Regions from separate parts of the Loigolactobacillus backii genome, predicted to be linked through region 2. Evidence: predicted binding sites of a transcription regulator. Region 2 holds the regulator's gene; the other holds the start of a gene.
The links. The regulator Rex, encoded in region 2, represses fermentation and respiration genes when NADH is low (regulators of the CRP and FNR family bind a similar motif). The targets are predictions, from matches to a motif close to TTGTGAANTANTTCACAA.
Positions count from the first base shown of each region.

Region 1: AYR53_RS03745 (shikimate dehydrogenase) is a predicted target of Rex. The motif match lies at 2,528-2,545, and genes of this name have one in related genera.

Region 1 is NZ_CP014873.1:887,749-895,393, forward strand. It holds partial or broken gene AYR53_RS03730 (FAD-dependent oxidoreductase) at 1-544, shown strand, start outside; gene AYR53_RS03735 (SAP domain-containing protein) at 753-1,403, opposite strand; gene AYR53_RS03740 (LysR family transcriptional regulator) at 1,507-2,436, opposite strand; gene AYR53_RS03745 (shikimate dehydrogenase) at 2,611-3,492, shown strand; gene aroD (type I 3-dehydroquinate dehydratase) at 3,637-4,398, shown strand; gene AYR53_RS03755 (ISL3 family transposase) at 4,782-6,053, shown strand; gene AYR53_RS03760 (C69 family dipeptidase) at 6,230-7,645, opposite strand, start outside.
Region 2 is NZ_CP014873.1:1,640,516-1,648,160, forward strand. It holds gene rimI (ribosomal protein S18-alanine N-acetyltransferase) at 1-117, shown strand, start outside; gene tsaD (tRNA (adenosine(37)-N6)-threonylcarbamoyltransferase complex transferase subunit TsaD) at 129-1,172, shown strand; gene AYR53_RS07285 (ABC-F family ATP-binding cassette domain-containing protein) at 1,319-3,277, opposite strand; gene AYR53_RS07290 (redox-sensing transcriptional repressor Rex) at 3,620-4,279, shown strand; gene AYR53_RS07295 (CPBP family intramembrane glutamic endopeptidase) at 4,546-5,184, opposite strand; gene groES (co-chaperone GroES) at 5,381-5,665, shown strand; gene groL (chaperonin GroEL) at 5,828-7,468, shown strand.

The DNA of each region.
Region 1 (7,645 bases), 750 kb from region 2:
CCGCGACGCTATTTTGAAGCAACCAGATCAAATTGCCTTCTTAGTGATGGACGCACGTACTTGGCGGGAATTTTATAATTTATTGATTCTACACGATTTTACTGCTGAAGAAATTCAGGGTTATTTCAACAATAATGGTGCTAAAAGCCCAATTTTAGTAAAAGGAACATTGGAAAAGGCGGCCGAACTTGCCGGGATTGATGCGGACATGTTAGCATCAACCGTTAAAAAATATGATGGTTACGCTCAGGCCAAACAGGATCCTGAATTTGATCGTGATGCACAATATCTGCACGGCCTTGATGGTGACACGTATTATATTATTGAGCAACGTGCGCGGTTTGCCACAACCTTAGGCGGCTATATGGCACAAGCAACTGATATGGCCTTGGAAGATAGTCACGAACGGCCAGTTGCCCATTTATATGGTGCCGGGGAGGTAGTCGGCGGAGCTAACGGCCACGATTCAATGCCAAGCATGATGAATACGTGGGGGATTGCCTCAGGTTATGTTGCTGGCAGTAGCGCCAGTCAAGTTAAGTAAAAAACGGTTTAATTTTGAAATGAGCGATTGAAAGGTATTGAAATTGTTTTTTTAAACAACTGTTAATTATCATAGTAATCGAATCAGAAAAGCAATAAGAGGCTGGGACAAAAATCCTAGCCTCCTTTTGTCCCCCACTTTTCCTACGCTTAGTCAGGCACTAGAGACAAAGCGTTTGACTAAGCGTAGATTGTTTGAATTCTAGTATTTATTTACTGGGTAACAGATAGTTTTGAATTGCGGTACTATAACGGTGAATTAAAATTGGCTTATATTGCTTGGTACCGCGACCTAGTTTAACCTTCTGCCATAGAATTGCCGCGACTTTAAGTTTATTTGAATAATTAGCGGACTGTGGATCCTTACAAAAATCTTTGCCAAAATTATTCCATTGATAAGTACCTTCCTCGGCGTTATTAAAGCTTTTTTTGTGATTCTGGACATCTAAATAAAGGTTAATTAGATCGGCAACATCCGCAGTCACATCTTTTGTTCGTTGGACTTCACGGAGTTTAATTGCCATGACTTTTTTAAAGGAAAATTGAGCGGTGTGAAAATAATTAGAAAAAAATTGTCTTGCTTCATTATTTAATGAGAAACCTGAATCAAGCAGCCTAGTTTTGGGAGTAATTTCGCAAGCTTTTAACGATTTTTGTCTAGTGACTTTACGTGCTATTTTTATTTTACTCAGGGGGACACCATTTAAAAACGCCACTAGGTAGCTGGTCAATTCGGCCTTAGTACCAAATGTTGGCAGTTTATTTTGCCGGCAAATGGTCTGTAATTCTGTTTTGTACCAATAGTGTTCTAGAAATTCATGAGCCGACATGGTATTGGAAAATTTAGGATGTTCATTCATTGTTTAGGACGCACCTTTATTAGCTACTGGCTACAAGATTACCAAAAAATTAAAATAGTAGAAAAATCAAATCATAACTTAGACCATTAATAACCCAAGATTTCTAAATTAGCCGCTTTTTAGCGGTAAAATTTTTCTGGCAGTAGTTTTCGACAAAATTTTGAAAACGTGAAGAAGATGGTGGAGAAAAATGATTATTTTTTAAAACTAAGTAAATTTGGTGAGTGGCGCTACTTTCTTTAATGTGCACAATATGAACTAACGAGTGATCTAATTGTGGCAAATTCGGAACTAAAGCAATTCCGTAACCATACTGAACAAAGCCGATTATCGTGTGATCTTCCTCAATTTCGCAACGAATATTCGGTTTAACGTTCGCCGTTTTCAGCAAATTATCTAACAGGGATCGTAAGCCACTATTCTTAGAAAAATAAATTAGGGGGTAATTTTGAATTTCATTTAGAGAGACAGTGGTGCGGCTAGCCAGAGGATGATCGTTAGGAACCGCCAAAACAATCTCTTGCTGGACAATTGGGGTGAAAGTTAATTTATTGCGCAAGTTTTGATCGCCGATAGCGGCAACGTAGGAAGATAGAACAAAATCATATTGTTCATCCAACAGATCAGTTAATAACTGCACAGTATTGCCTTGTGCAAAAGAAAAAGTGATTTGTTGGTTGGCCTGATCCTTTTGAAATTCGGTTACTAATTCAGGAACTAAGCGTTGGCCAAGCGTATAGGTGAATCCTAAGTGGATGTGGCCTTCATTTACATTTAAAAGTTGACCAATCAGGGCTTGACCATGGTCTAATTCGGTTAGGCCTCGTTGAACAAATTCTAAATAAATCTTGCCAAAAGAAGTTAGCTTAATATTACGACCATCTTTTTCAAATAACGGCGCCCCTAATTCTTGTTCCAAATGACTGATGGCGTAACTTAATGAGGGTTGTGAAATATTTAGATTTTCGGCGGCTTTCGCCATGTATTGAGTGTGTGCTAATTCCCGGAAAAAGATTAAATGGCGTAAATTCATAATGATCACCTCTAAACTAAATAATAGATACATTCTATTATTTAATCAAATTAACATTATTTATTTCATCAATTGAAAGCACTATCATTATAAGTGAACTATGTAACAAGTAAATATTTGACTAAAGCTAGCTCAATATATTGTAAAATGAACTATGAAAGAGGGATTTTTATTATGGTAGAAAGACTTGATGGACACACTATTTTGATTGGATTAATGGCCTATCCCATTCGCCATTCAATGTCACCGACAATGCACAATAATGCTTTTGCAAAGTTAGGGTTAAATTACGCTTACCTTGCGTTTGACGTTACAAATAAAGAGTTACCAGGTGCGATTGATGCTATTCGGACATTAGGCATGCGTGGTTCAAATATTTCAATGCCAAACAAGCAAAAAGTTATTCCTCTATTGGATAAATTGGACCCTGCGGCAGAAATGGTGGGCGCGGTTAACACAATTGTTAACGATAATGGCGTTTTAACTGGCTACACAACTGACGGCACTGGTTTCATGCAGTCCTTAGATGATGAAAATTTGGATATTCGGGGTAAAAAAATGACCTTGGCCGGGGCTGGTGGCGCAGGTACGGCAATTGCAATTCAGGCAGCTCTTGATGGGGTTAAAGAAATTTCAATTTTTAATTTAAAAGATGCTCACTGGGAACAAGCGAAAAAGAACGTTGCGACCATTAATGCCCAAACTAAGTGTAAGGCAACTTTACACTCACTAGATGAACAAGATAAGTACCGTTCTGAAATTGCTGCTTCTGCTATTTATTGTGATGCAACTGGTGTTGGTATGAAACCACTACAAGATCAGAGTTTAATCACAGACCCTAGCTTTTTCCGACAGGATATGATCGTTTTTGATACAGTTTACGCGCCACGAGAAACTAAGTTAATGCAGATTGCAAAAAAGGCCGGAGTTAAACACGTGTTTAATGGTTTGGGTATGATGCTTGAGCAGGGCGCCCAAGCATTCAAACTTTGGACTGGCGAGGATATGCCGGTGGATTATATTCATGAACTGCTTTTTGCAGACGCCAGTAAATAGCATCAAGTGTAGTAAGTTTGATGAAGAATTGTTAGTTATCATCACTAGTCCTTAGTTTTGTTAGCAGTTTTCGCAGTTGTAGGTACGTTACCGGCATTTTCAGTGGGCCTATTTTATTCAGGTTAAGAAGGGAATTGATCTTCATTGACAGTTACAACGGTTAAATTAAAACAAGTGGTGTTGGGTAGTGGCCGACCAAAGATTGCCGTACCAATCACGGGTAAGGATCGATCAACTATTTTGGAACAAGCTAAAAAGATTGTTGCTGCTAGGCCGGATTTAATTGAATGGCGGCTGGATTATTATCAGGACATTCTTGATTTTGAAAATTACCGAGAAACGGCGATTCAATTAAATAAACTACTTGGTGAAATTCCACTGCTGACAACTTTCCGTACGCAAAAAGAAGGTGGTGAAATGCCACTTAGTACAGATAACTATGTTGCCGTTTATCAACAGATTATTAATAATCAGCTAACTGATGCACTAGATGTTGAGTTGTTTTTACCCTCAGAAATTGTTAGTGATTTAATTACTGCCGCACATGCTTCAAACATTGCGATTATTATGAGCAATCATGATTTTCAGCAAACACCGACTAAAACCGAAATTATCAGTCGGTTAACTCGGATGGCCAAATTGAAGGCCGACGTTGCCAAGATAGCCGTAATGCCGCAATCCGCCGCAGACGTTTCAGTACTGTTGACGGCAACAGAGGTGGCACATCGCCAATTAACAATTCCATTGATTACGATGGCAATGGGCGATCTTGGTAAAATTAGCCGAATTAGTGGGGAAGTATTTGGTTCGGCATTGACGTTTGGAACGGTTGGCGCCGCCTCTGCTCCAGGTCAAATTGAACTTGGAATGTTGCGCCAGAATTTAGCTGAATTAGCACTTAACTGATGATCAATGATTGTAAAATAGATAAAGTGCTATTTGTAGCGCGCACCATTAGATTAAAGTTTACCGGGTAATAATAGAATGAATATCAGTTTATATTAATGGAATTATTAATCCTTCTCATTAATGCAAATTTTATCTAGTTAACAGGCTTAAAAAGTACCATGGTTTTTACTTGGCAGAACATAATTTGTACAGAAAAAGCGGCTAGGACAAAGGTCCTAGCCGCTTTTTCTGGTTCTACAATATCTGTTGTTGGTAATAGATTTTCATCTATTACTGATGACAGATTTTTTATTTATGGCTAGAATAAAAAAGCGGACATTTCCTGTCCGTTCATCCAAGTCAACCACCACGAAGATTTTTCAGAAAGAAGGAAATGCCCTATGTGTCATGATACTACAAAATTATTATTAGGAATAGCTGACGAGAACCTAAAAATTACTGACGGTGAAACTGGAGAAGACGGGGTTATTCGCTTAACTGGCCACTTGGATTACACGCCGAAGGCTTGTCCCAAGTGCGGGATTATCAATGATCAAAAGATTATTAACTACGGCTGGCGCAATACCACTATCAGATTCTCGAAGGTTCTGAGCAACACCGTCATCTTAGCCTTAAAGCGCCGCTATTTCCACTGTAAAGAATGTCACGGCAACTTTCTTGCACAAACATTGGCAGTTCCGAAACACTGTACAATTTCAAACACCAGCCGCAAAGAATGCCTAGAGAAGCTCGGTGAACCGGTCTCTTTGAAGCACATTGCCAATGAAGTATCGGCATCAGATTCATTTGTGGGCCGCCAGTTAATGCGCGCTGAACGAGACTTTCAAACCAATTGGCACTATTTACCAGAGATCATCTTAATGGATGAGGTGAAGAGTACCAAGAGCGCTACTGGTGCCATGAGCTTTGAGTTCATGAATGGCGAAACCCATGAATTAATCGACTTACTCCCTTATCGAACCATCAATAAACTAGAGAAGTATTTTTACCGCTTCGATCAAGCTGCCCGAGAAAACGTCAAAATTATTGTGACTGATATGAATTATACCTACCCCAAGCTTGTGCAGACCGTGTTCCCCAATGCCATGGTGGTCATGGACAAGTTTCATATTATCAACGCCCTAAATCGGGCGTTTAACAAAACCAGAATCAAGGTGATGAAGAAGTTTACCCCGTCTTCTCGCGAATTTCACGCCCTTAAGCGCTACTGGAAGCTGTTGTTAGTACCAACTGAACAGCTTAACTTTGAACAATTCAAAAAGTGGACTAATTTTCCTTACTGGATGGCTGCCACCGATGTTGTCCATCAGCTGTTATCGTTGGATTCAGAACTAGAACAAACTTATCAAGTCTTAAACAGCGTCCGGTCAGCTGTCCAACATCAAGATTGGCATAACTACAATGCGGCATTTTGGAATAACAAAACGTATTCTGAAGAAATGAAGAACACGATTAAAACACTTGAAAGCCATCATGATGAGATTCGTAACACCTTTACCACACACTATTCAAATGGTCCTTTGGAAGGTTCTAATAATAAAATCAAGGCGATCAAACGAGCCAGTTTTGGCTATCGCAGCTTCTGGAGGTTTAGAACTCGAGTACTATACGTTTTCAAAATCAAAACAAAAAGAGCCCTAATCACGAAGTGATTAGAACTCGAAATATGGATTCACCAACAACAGTTGACGAAGAGCCCTTTTTCTGTACATTACTCTTGAACGTGCACCAATCCAATATCATAGTACGGTTATTAGATTAGCTTACATTACGCAGTGAACTCAACAATGATTTTTGTCCCACGCCCTTATTCCTAGTAGTGAGGGTGTTATAAGTTCTGACCACGATCAAAGAAATACTTTGAAGATAACAACGATTGTTTGAATAAATCACTTAATAATTCCTCAGTTTTATTTGTAATATTTCCTGCAGTATCATTATTAGCCTTTGTCAGATAGCCTGTGATTTTGTCATTTGATAGTTTAGCAGCATCAGCATCAATCTTTTTTAAACGCCCTAAAACATAACTTTGGCTTGTATCACGATAATCATTAACCTGGTTAATAAATTGATGATAGTGCGGTTCAACGACTACTTGCAACGCCTTGTACAGCCAATACGCACTATTTAGCGAAACTTTATTATCCGCAACTTGATAATTTTTAGGGGTATCGGTGACATTTGTATAAAATGGAACAAACGGGCTATAGCAGTAGAAACCTAGATTAATCCATTGTACTGCGGCCAGTTGCTCGGCCACATGATTACGGATTTGAAGTATGCAGGAACAGTGATTACGATCTAACGCAACTGAACGGAATTTTTTCTGTTCATCTTTTGTTCCAGAGGCATAGGTATCAAAGGGATCATAAGGGGTGCCATTATAATGTGAAGACAAAAAGAATTCGACATCTTCAACTGCAATTTTACGATTTGCTCTTTGAATAAAAGGAATATCTTGACTAGTTGGTTCTTGCTCCAAGTCTGGTGTAAATAATTTCTGGCCATACCATGAGCGGGGCGTGTTATAGTACGCATCTGCCTCATCCTTTGTCCCAAATATATTTCTAAAATTAAAGGTTTGTGGATTTGGATTTAAATGATTCACTTCGACAAAGGTTTGGATATTGCTTGAGGTCATAAAAAAGTCTGGATTGTTAAAATCGATTTCTTCGATACACATAATATTTGGTGCAACAGCGTACGCATCGTCTGGAATACGTTGGGCAACCCATTGATGGCCACCACCCGTTTCGAAGTACCAAATCTCATTTTTATCATTAAAAGCAATACCGTTAGTCTCCCCAGTACCGTATTTTTCAATAAGGCCACCCAGCCGAACGACACCTTCACGAGCTGTCTTAATATAAGGTAACACTAAGGTAACCATTGAATCTTCATCAATCCCATCTTCAACTAACGGATCATAGCCCAAGACACGCGGGTTGGTAAATTCAGTTTCTGTGGCGCTCATTCCAACATTATATTCATTAATTCCCTGTTCGTCCCAAATACCTTCACTTTGATCGGCATTTGGAGTTGCTGTGTAACGGCAACCTTTTTCAGTTAAGGGAACTTTAACGCCATTATAAGTTGAAATAAATGTTTCACCGTTATGATCTTTTGCCGGGTAAGTGACAAATAATTTTGGCTTAACGCCATCATGGCCATCTTCATCACGTGCAATCATAGTAGAACCATCCATACTGGCATTTTTTCCAACTAGTATTGCTGTACAATCTGA
Region 2 (7,645 bases):
GCGGCGCAGCAGTTATATCAAAAGTTGGGGTTTCAACTTTTGACGCAGCGAAAGGCGTATTACGCTAATCCAACTGAAGATGCGTTGGTTATGGAGAAGTACTGGCAAGGAAGGTAGGAGACAAGACGGTGACTGAAAAGAAACCAGAATTAATTTTAGCGTTTGAATCAAGTTGTGACGAAACCAGTGTGGCGGTGGTTGAAGATGGCGTCAAAATTCGTAGTAATGTGATCGCTTCACAGATTAACAGCCAAAAGCGTTTTGGCGGTGTGGTTCCGGAAGTTGCCAGTCGCCATCACGTTGAACAGGTGACCTTGTGTGCCGAAGAGGCAATGACGCAGGCTGGCGTAACCTACGGGGATTTAACAGCGGTTGCGGTCACTTACGGTCCAGGACTAGTTGGCGCACTGTTGATTGGCGTTTCTGCGGCCAAGGCAGTTGCCTTTGCCCATCAATTACCGTTGATTCCCGTTAACCACATGGCAGGTCATATCTATGCGGCTCGTTTAGTTAAGCCACTGGTTTATCCGCTGATGGCGTTATTAGTGTCAGGCGGCCATACGGAGTTAGTTTACATGCGTGGGGCTGGTGAGTTTGAAATCATTGGTGACACCAGAGATGATGCTGCTGGTGAGGCCTTTGACAAAGTCGGGCGGGTACTCAATTTGGCTTATCCTGCCGGCAAGAAGATTGACGATTTAAGTAAATTAGGGCAGGATACGTTTAACTTTCCTCGGGCAATGATTAAAGACGCTAACTATGATTTTAGTTTTAGTGGCTTGAAGAGTGCTTTTATCAATAAAGTGCACAATGCTGAGCAACGAGGTGAAAAACTATCGAAACCTGATTTGGCGGCTAGCTTTCAGGCTAGTGTGATTGATGTTTTGATCACGAAAACAATGCGAGTTTGTCAAGCCTATGGCGTTGGCCAACTGGTTTTGGCCGGTGGTGTTGCCGCTAATTCGGCTTTACGTAGTGCCTTAACCAGCGCAATCGACCAGGAAGATCCTAACTTGGATTTTGTGGTGCCACCGATTCGTTTGTGTAGCGATAACGGGGCAATGATTGGGGCTGCGGCTCACGTTATGATGGCGCGAGGTGCTCGTGCTGATTTAGATTTAAATGCCGATCCCAGTTTGTCCTTTGCCTACGCTGAAGAAGTGCTAAATTAAAAATAACGACCGCGATTGTGAAGCTTATCCTACTAGCATTTTGCTAGCTTGTGAATAAGCCACCAATAGTGGTCGTTATTTTTGTTGCTGCTTTTTTAAAGATTTTCTAGGGAATACTGGGAAAATACGATTTAGACTAAAAAACGCTAATCACCCGTTAATTCTTCCAAGGCCAAACTTTTTTCTTCCCAATCCGTTTCAACTTGATTTTGTTGTGCAGTGATTGTTTCCAATTGTTGCTGCAATTCAGTTAACTTAGTTGGGGCGGCCAAAACATCAGGTTGCGTCATTGCAACTTGAAGGTCATGACTTTGCTGGTCTAACGTTGTCATTTGTTGCTCCAGTGCCGCAACTTCGCGACTGAGTTTGCGTTCCTTTTTTTGTTGTTCCTTATTGAGCTGATAGTCCTGTTGAGCTGGTGCTGCTGCGTGGCTCACAACTTCAGTTGGGCCCGCATTGGCCATTTTTTCGGCCGTAATTGCCGCTTCCTCGGCCTTTTTATCCACGTAATAATCATAGTTACCAAGATAACGCTTCGTACCTTGGCGGGACAATTCCACCACGTTACTAGCGATGCGGTTCATAAAGTAGCGATCATGTGAAACAAATAAAATAGTCCCATCGTAATGAAGTAATGCCTTTTCTAGAACTTCCTTACTATCAATGTCCAAATGGTTAGTGGGTTCATCGAGAATCAAAAAGTTATTATGGTTCATTGCTAGTTTGACTAACATTAACTGAGCTTTTTCGCCACCAGAAAGGGCAGCAACTGATTTTTCAACATCCTTACCGGTAAAAAGAAAACTGCCCAGAATGCTGCGAATATTGACTTCAGGCATGGTTGAATGCTCATCCCAAATTTCGTTTAGAACGGTTTTATTACGGTGGAGGTTTTCCTGTTCCTGATCGTAATAGCCAATGTCAACGCCTGCACCTAGTTTTGCCTCACCGCGCAAAAACGGAATTTGTTTTAAGATACTTTTTAGCAGTGTTGATTTGCCAACACCATTCGGGCCGGTAATGGCAATTGCTTCATGACGTTTTAGGTGCAGGTCAATGGGGTCCGCCAAAACATGGGTGGCACTGTAACCGATAGCCGCGTTAATGACGTCTAATACTTGGTTACCAGAGGGCTTGTCCTCACTAAAACTAAAGCGGACGGTCTTATTGTCATTTTGCGGTTTTTCCAACCGGACAATTTTGTCTAACTGTTTCCGCCGACTTTGAGCCCGTTTAGTTGTTGAAGCCCGCACAATGTTTTTGTTAACGAAATCTTCGAGCTTGTTAATTTCTGCTTGTTGTTTTTCGTAAGCTTTCCACTCTTGTTCTTGGTAGGCAGCTTTTTCAGCACGGTACTTTGTGTAATTTCCTTTATAGTGGCGGGTGGTATGCTGACTCATGTCGTAGACCTCGTTGGCCACTTTATCAAGAAAGTACTGATCATGGGAAACAATTAACAGGGCACCTGAGTAGCCTTGTAAATAACCTTCTAGCCAAGTTAATGTATCAATGTCCAGATGGTTAGTTGGCTCATCTAAAATCAATAAATCGTGTTTTTCTAAAAGTAGCTTAGCCATGGCCAAACGTGATTTCTGACCACCAGATAACTCATTAATGGGGTGATCATAATAGTCTTCACCAAAGGCAAAGCCGTGTAAAACGGTACGAATTTCGGCCTGATAACCGTAGCCATTTTGGTCGCTAAAGTCGTGTTGCAACTGTTCATAAGATTTTAAGGTAGCTTGGTAAGCTTCCTCGTCGGCTAGTAGTTTGGGATCACCTAATTGTTGTTCTAAAGTGTGCATCCGTTTTTCCATTGCTTGAAGTTTAGCAAAAACGGTTAACATTTCAGCAAAAATCGTTTTGGTTGAGTCAAGGCCGGTATCCTGAGGTAGATAACCAATTGTGACGCCTTTACTTGTGATCACTTGGCCAACATCAGGGGGATTTTGCCCAACTAAGATCTTGAGCAATGTTGATTTGCCGATCCCATTACGGCCAACCAAGGCGACGCGCGCCTGTGATTGAATTTCCAGTTGAACGTGTTCAAACAAAACATCGGCCCCAAAGTGGCGGGCAACGTTTTGTGCTTGCAGTAAGATCAAAGTGGAATCCTTCCTTTCATTTCAGCAATTTATTCAATCTAGTTTACCATATAAGTGGGCGGGACAAAAGGTGGCCGACTTTTACAAAGGAAAAGCAGTACTAGTCATAAGAAAATTAAAGTTGCGGCTTTCACAGACAAAAGAACAAGTTTATGGTGGTTATTAAAGCGTTTTCATGTATTTTCGAGATCTGTTTAGGTTGATAAGTGATCCCTTTCCCAAATAAATTGGTGGTTATTTTAAACAGTCTAATTGCATTTCACAAGTAAATACGGTATTATAACCATTGTCTATTAAGATAAATTCACAAGCTAATTTAAGATGACTAATGGAGGATAAGCAATGGCTGAGGCAAAAATACCAAAGGCAACTGCCAAACGTTTACCGATTTACTATCGCTATTTGAACATTTTGTTCAACGCAGGCACAAACCGAGTTTCATCAACTGAACTTTCAGAAGCAGTACAAGTAGATAGTGCAACAATTCGTCGCGACTTTTCTTACTTTGGGGCGTTAGGAAAACGTGGTTACGGCTATGATGTCGAAGATCTACTCAATTTTTTCAAGAAGACCTTAAATCAAGATCGACTTACCAATGTTGCGTTAGTTGGGGTTGGTAATTTAGGGCACGCATTACTGAACTATAATTTTCAACAAACGAATAGTGTTCGAATCAGTGCAGCCTTCGATATTAATGAAGAGATTGCTAACACAATTCAAAGTGGTGTGCCAGTTTATCCAATGGTAGATATGAAGGAACAATTGCAGATTCAGCAAATCGATGTCGCAATCTTAACCGTGCCAATTAATCACGCGCAGGATGTTGCTGATGAGTTGGTTGCGGCTGGCGTAAAGGGAATCATGAACTTTACGCCAATTCGGCTTTCCGTTCCGGCAACTGTTCGGATCCAAAATGTTGATTTGGCCAACGAGTTACAAACGTTGATCTACTTTTTAGATCATTACGGTAATGAAGGTGGCACTAGCGACACTGCTAAATAAAATAGTTCAAAAAAACAACCAAGATTAGGACTTGGTTGTTTTTTTGCGCAAAATTTAATGAGGCTGGGACAAAAAGTCTTAGCCTCTTACTGTTTCCGAATATTGCTCTAGAACGTGCGCCAAAAGTCTGGATTTACGTGCCTAACTACAGCTAATCCAATAACCATAGTACTGTTATTGGATTAGCTTACGTTACGCAGTAAACCCAAAACCGACTTTTGTCACACTCCCATTAATTTAATTAAAGTAGCCTTAATCTGCGGATATTAACGATAGAGTAACATTAAGATTACAATGCCATTCATCACCATGTGGCTAATCATTGAAGTCGCAATCTTGCCCGTTCGCTGATAGAGGTAACAAAAGACTAGGCCAATGGCTGTGTAAGTTAGTAAATGGTTATCATTGTGAGCGATGGCAAAAAAGACACTGGAGATTAGAGCGGCGCCAAATTTACCAGTGAAGGGAGTAAGGTAGCCAAAAATGGTCCGCCGAAAAACTAGTTCTTCCATAATTGGTGCGGCAACGACGGCCATGATTAGGTAGTAAGGGTAGCTTCGAATAACGGTCAAGATAGCGCTGGTGTTGGCCGAGCTAGTCGTGGTGTGAAAGATAAGCTGATCTAAGTAGCTGGCGGCAAGTTGACCAATCAGAGCCAGAAAAGCACCAAGAATACCCCAGAGAATAATCTGGCTAGTTTTTGTTTGCGCTCCCTTTTCCATTTGCGTTGGTGCAAAAAATTTCTGGTAGATGATGATTAGAATAGCCGCACCCACCACGTAATCAATTGTTTGAAAAAGGTATAAAGCCGTTTTTAAACGAATAATTGAATTAACTAAAGCAGGTAATAAGAAAATAATCAAATAAACGCTAAGGGTACTGACAGCATTTTTTCGTGCGAGCATATAATCCTCCTTTAGAGCGTTGATTTTTGTACGTTAAAATATCTCTTTCTAGCTTAGCGGTTTTAATTAAATTTTTAAAGCTTTTTTGTGCTTAAGACTTGCATTCAAACTAGAACATGTTATTATAAATATTGTGATTAGCACTTAACTGCTAGGAGTGCTAAAGCTCATCAAATGATAAATGGAGGGATTAAACGTGTTAAAACCATTAGGCGATCGCGTCATTGTTTCAGTAGAAGATGAAGAAGAAAAAACAGTTGGTGGTATTGTGTTAGCTTCTAACGCAAAAGAAAAACCAACAACGGGTAAAGTAGTAGCAGCAGGCCCAGGTGCCACAAATCATCATGGTGACGTTGTTCCCTTGACAGTCAAGGTTGACGATAACGTTATGTTTGATAAGTATTCCGGTACCAATGTTTCTTACGACGGCGCCGACTATTTAGTTTTACATGAAAAGGATTTATTAGCAATTGTTGAATAACTTTGCTTAGCGTATTAGTAACTTAGTTAATACGGTTCCTTTAGAATTAAACACAAATATTAAAATTTGTAACTTCCAAAAAACTGCAAAAAATATAGTAGTGAACATAACAAAAACAGATTGTAAGTTCACACTAAATTCATTTATGAGGTGAAAATTAAAATGGCTAAAGAATTAAAATTCTCAGAAGACGCTCGTTCAGCAATGCTTCGTGGCGTTGATAAGTTAGCAGATACCGTTAAAACAACTCTTGGACCAAAAGGCCGGAACGTTGTTTTGGAAAAATCATATGGTTCACCTACAATCACTAACGATGGGGTTACGATTGCAAAGGACATCGAATTAGAAGATCATTTTGAAAATATGGGTGCTAAGTTAGTTTCCGAAGTTGCTTCAAAGACTAACGATAACGCTGGTGATGGTACAACCACCGCAACCGTTTTGACGCAATCAATCGTTCGTGAAGGTATGAAGAACGTCACTGCCGGTGCTAACCCAGTTGGCATTCGTGATGGGATTGAAAAAGCAACCACCGCTGCCGTTAAGGAATTACACAAGATTTCCCATAAAGTTGACGGTAAAAATGATATTGCACAGATTGCTTCTGTTTCTTCATCAAGTAAAACCGTTGGTAAATTAATCGCTGACGCTATGGAAAAAGTCGGTAATGATGGTGTTATCACAATTGAAGAATCAAAAGGGATCGATACTTCCTTAGACGTTGTTGAAGGAATGCAGTTTGACCGTGGCTACTTATCACAGTACATGGTTACCGACAACGATAAAATGGAAGCTGACCTTGATAATCCATACATCTTAGTCACTGATAAGAAAGTTTCTAACATTCAAGAAATCTTACCATTATTACAAAAGATTGTTGAACAAGGCAAGGCTTTATTGATTATTGCTGACGACGTTGATGGCGAAGCATTACCAACACTTGTTTTGAACAAGATTCGTGGTACGTTCAATGTTGTAGCCGTTAAGGCACCTGGTTTTGGTGATCGGCGTAAGGCTCAACTTGAAGATATTGCTACTTTAACTGGTGCTACTTTAATCACATCAGATCTTGGACTTGAATTGAAAGATACAACCATCGATCAATTAGGCCAAGCTGGTAAGGTTACGGTTACTAAAGACAATACAACACTTGTTGAGGGTGCTGGCGACAAAGATGCCTTAGCACAACGTGTTGCTGAAATTAAAACACAGATTGCTGACACAACCTCAGATTTTGATCGTGAAAAATTACAAGAACGCTTAGCTAAATTAGCTGGCGGTGTTGCAGTTGTTCGGGTTGGTGCCGCAACTGAAACTGAATTAAAAGAACAAAAATATCGGATTGAAGATGCTTTAAACGCCACACGTGCCGCCGTTGAAGAAGGCTACGTTGCCGGTGGTGGTACTGCTTTGGTTAACGTTATTAAGGCCGTATCTAGCTTAAAAGCCGAAGGTGATGTTCAAACTGGTATTAATATTGTTCTTCGTGCCCTAGAAGAACCTGTTCGGCAAATTGCTGAAAATGCTGGTGTTGAAGGCTCAGTTATCGTTGAACACCTGAAGCAACAAGATCCAGAAGTTGGTTACAATGCCGCTAATGGCAACTGGGAGAATATGATCGATGCTGGGATTATCGACCCAACAAAGGTAACTCGTTCGGCTCTTCAAAATGCTGCTTCTGTATCATCATTACTATTAACAACCGAAGCAGTTGTTGCTGATAAGCCAGAACCAAAGGCACCTGATGCAGGCGCTGCTGGTGCCGGTGGTGGTATGCCTGGTGGTATGGGCGGCATGATGTAGCCTGATCTGCCAACTTAGGAAGCCATTTTTAAGCACGACTTGGTTCATAACTAATATGGGTCTAGTTTTATAGAATAGACCACGAACTACAAGTAATCGCAGCTAAATTATTCAATTAATGGTTAAACGCCAATCTGAATAAACTGATGAAAACCTTGGTTCTACCATTACGCATTA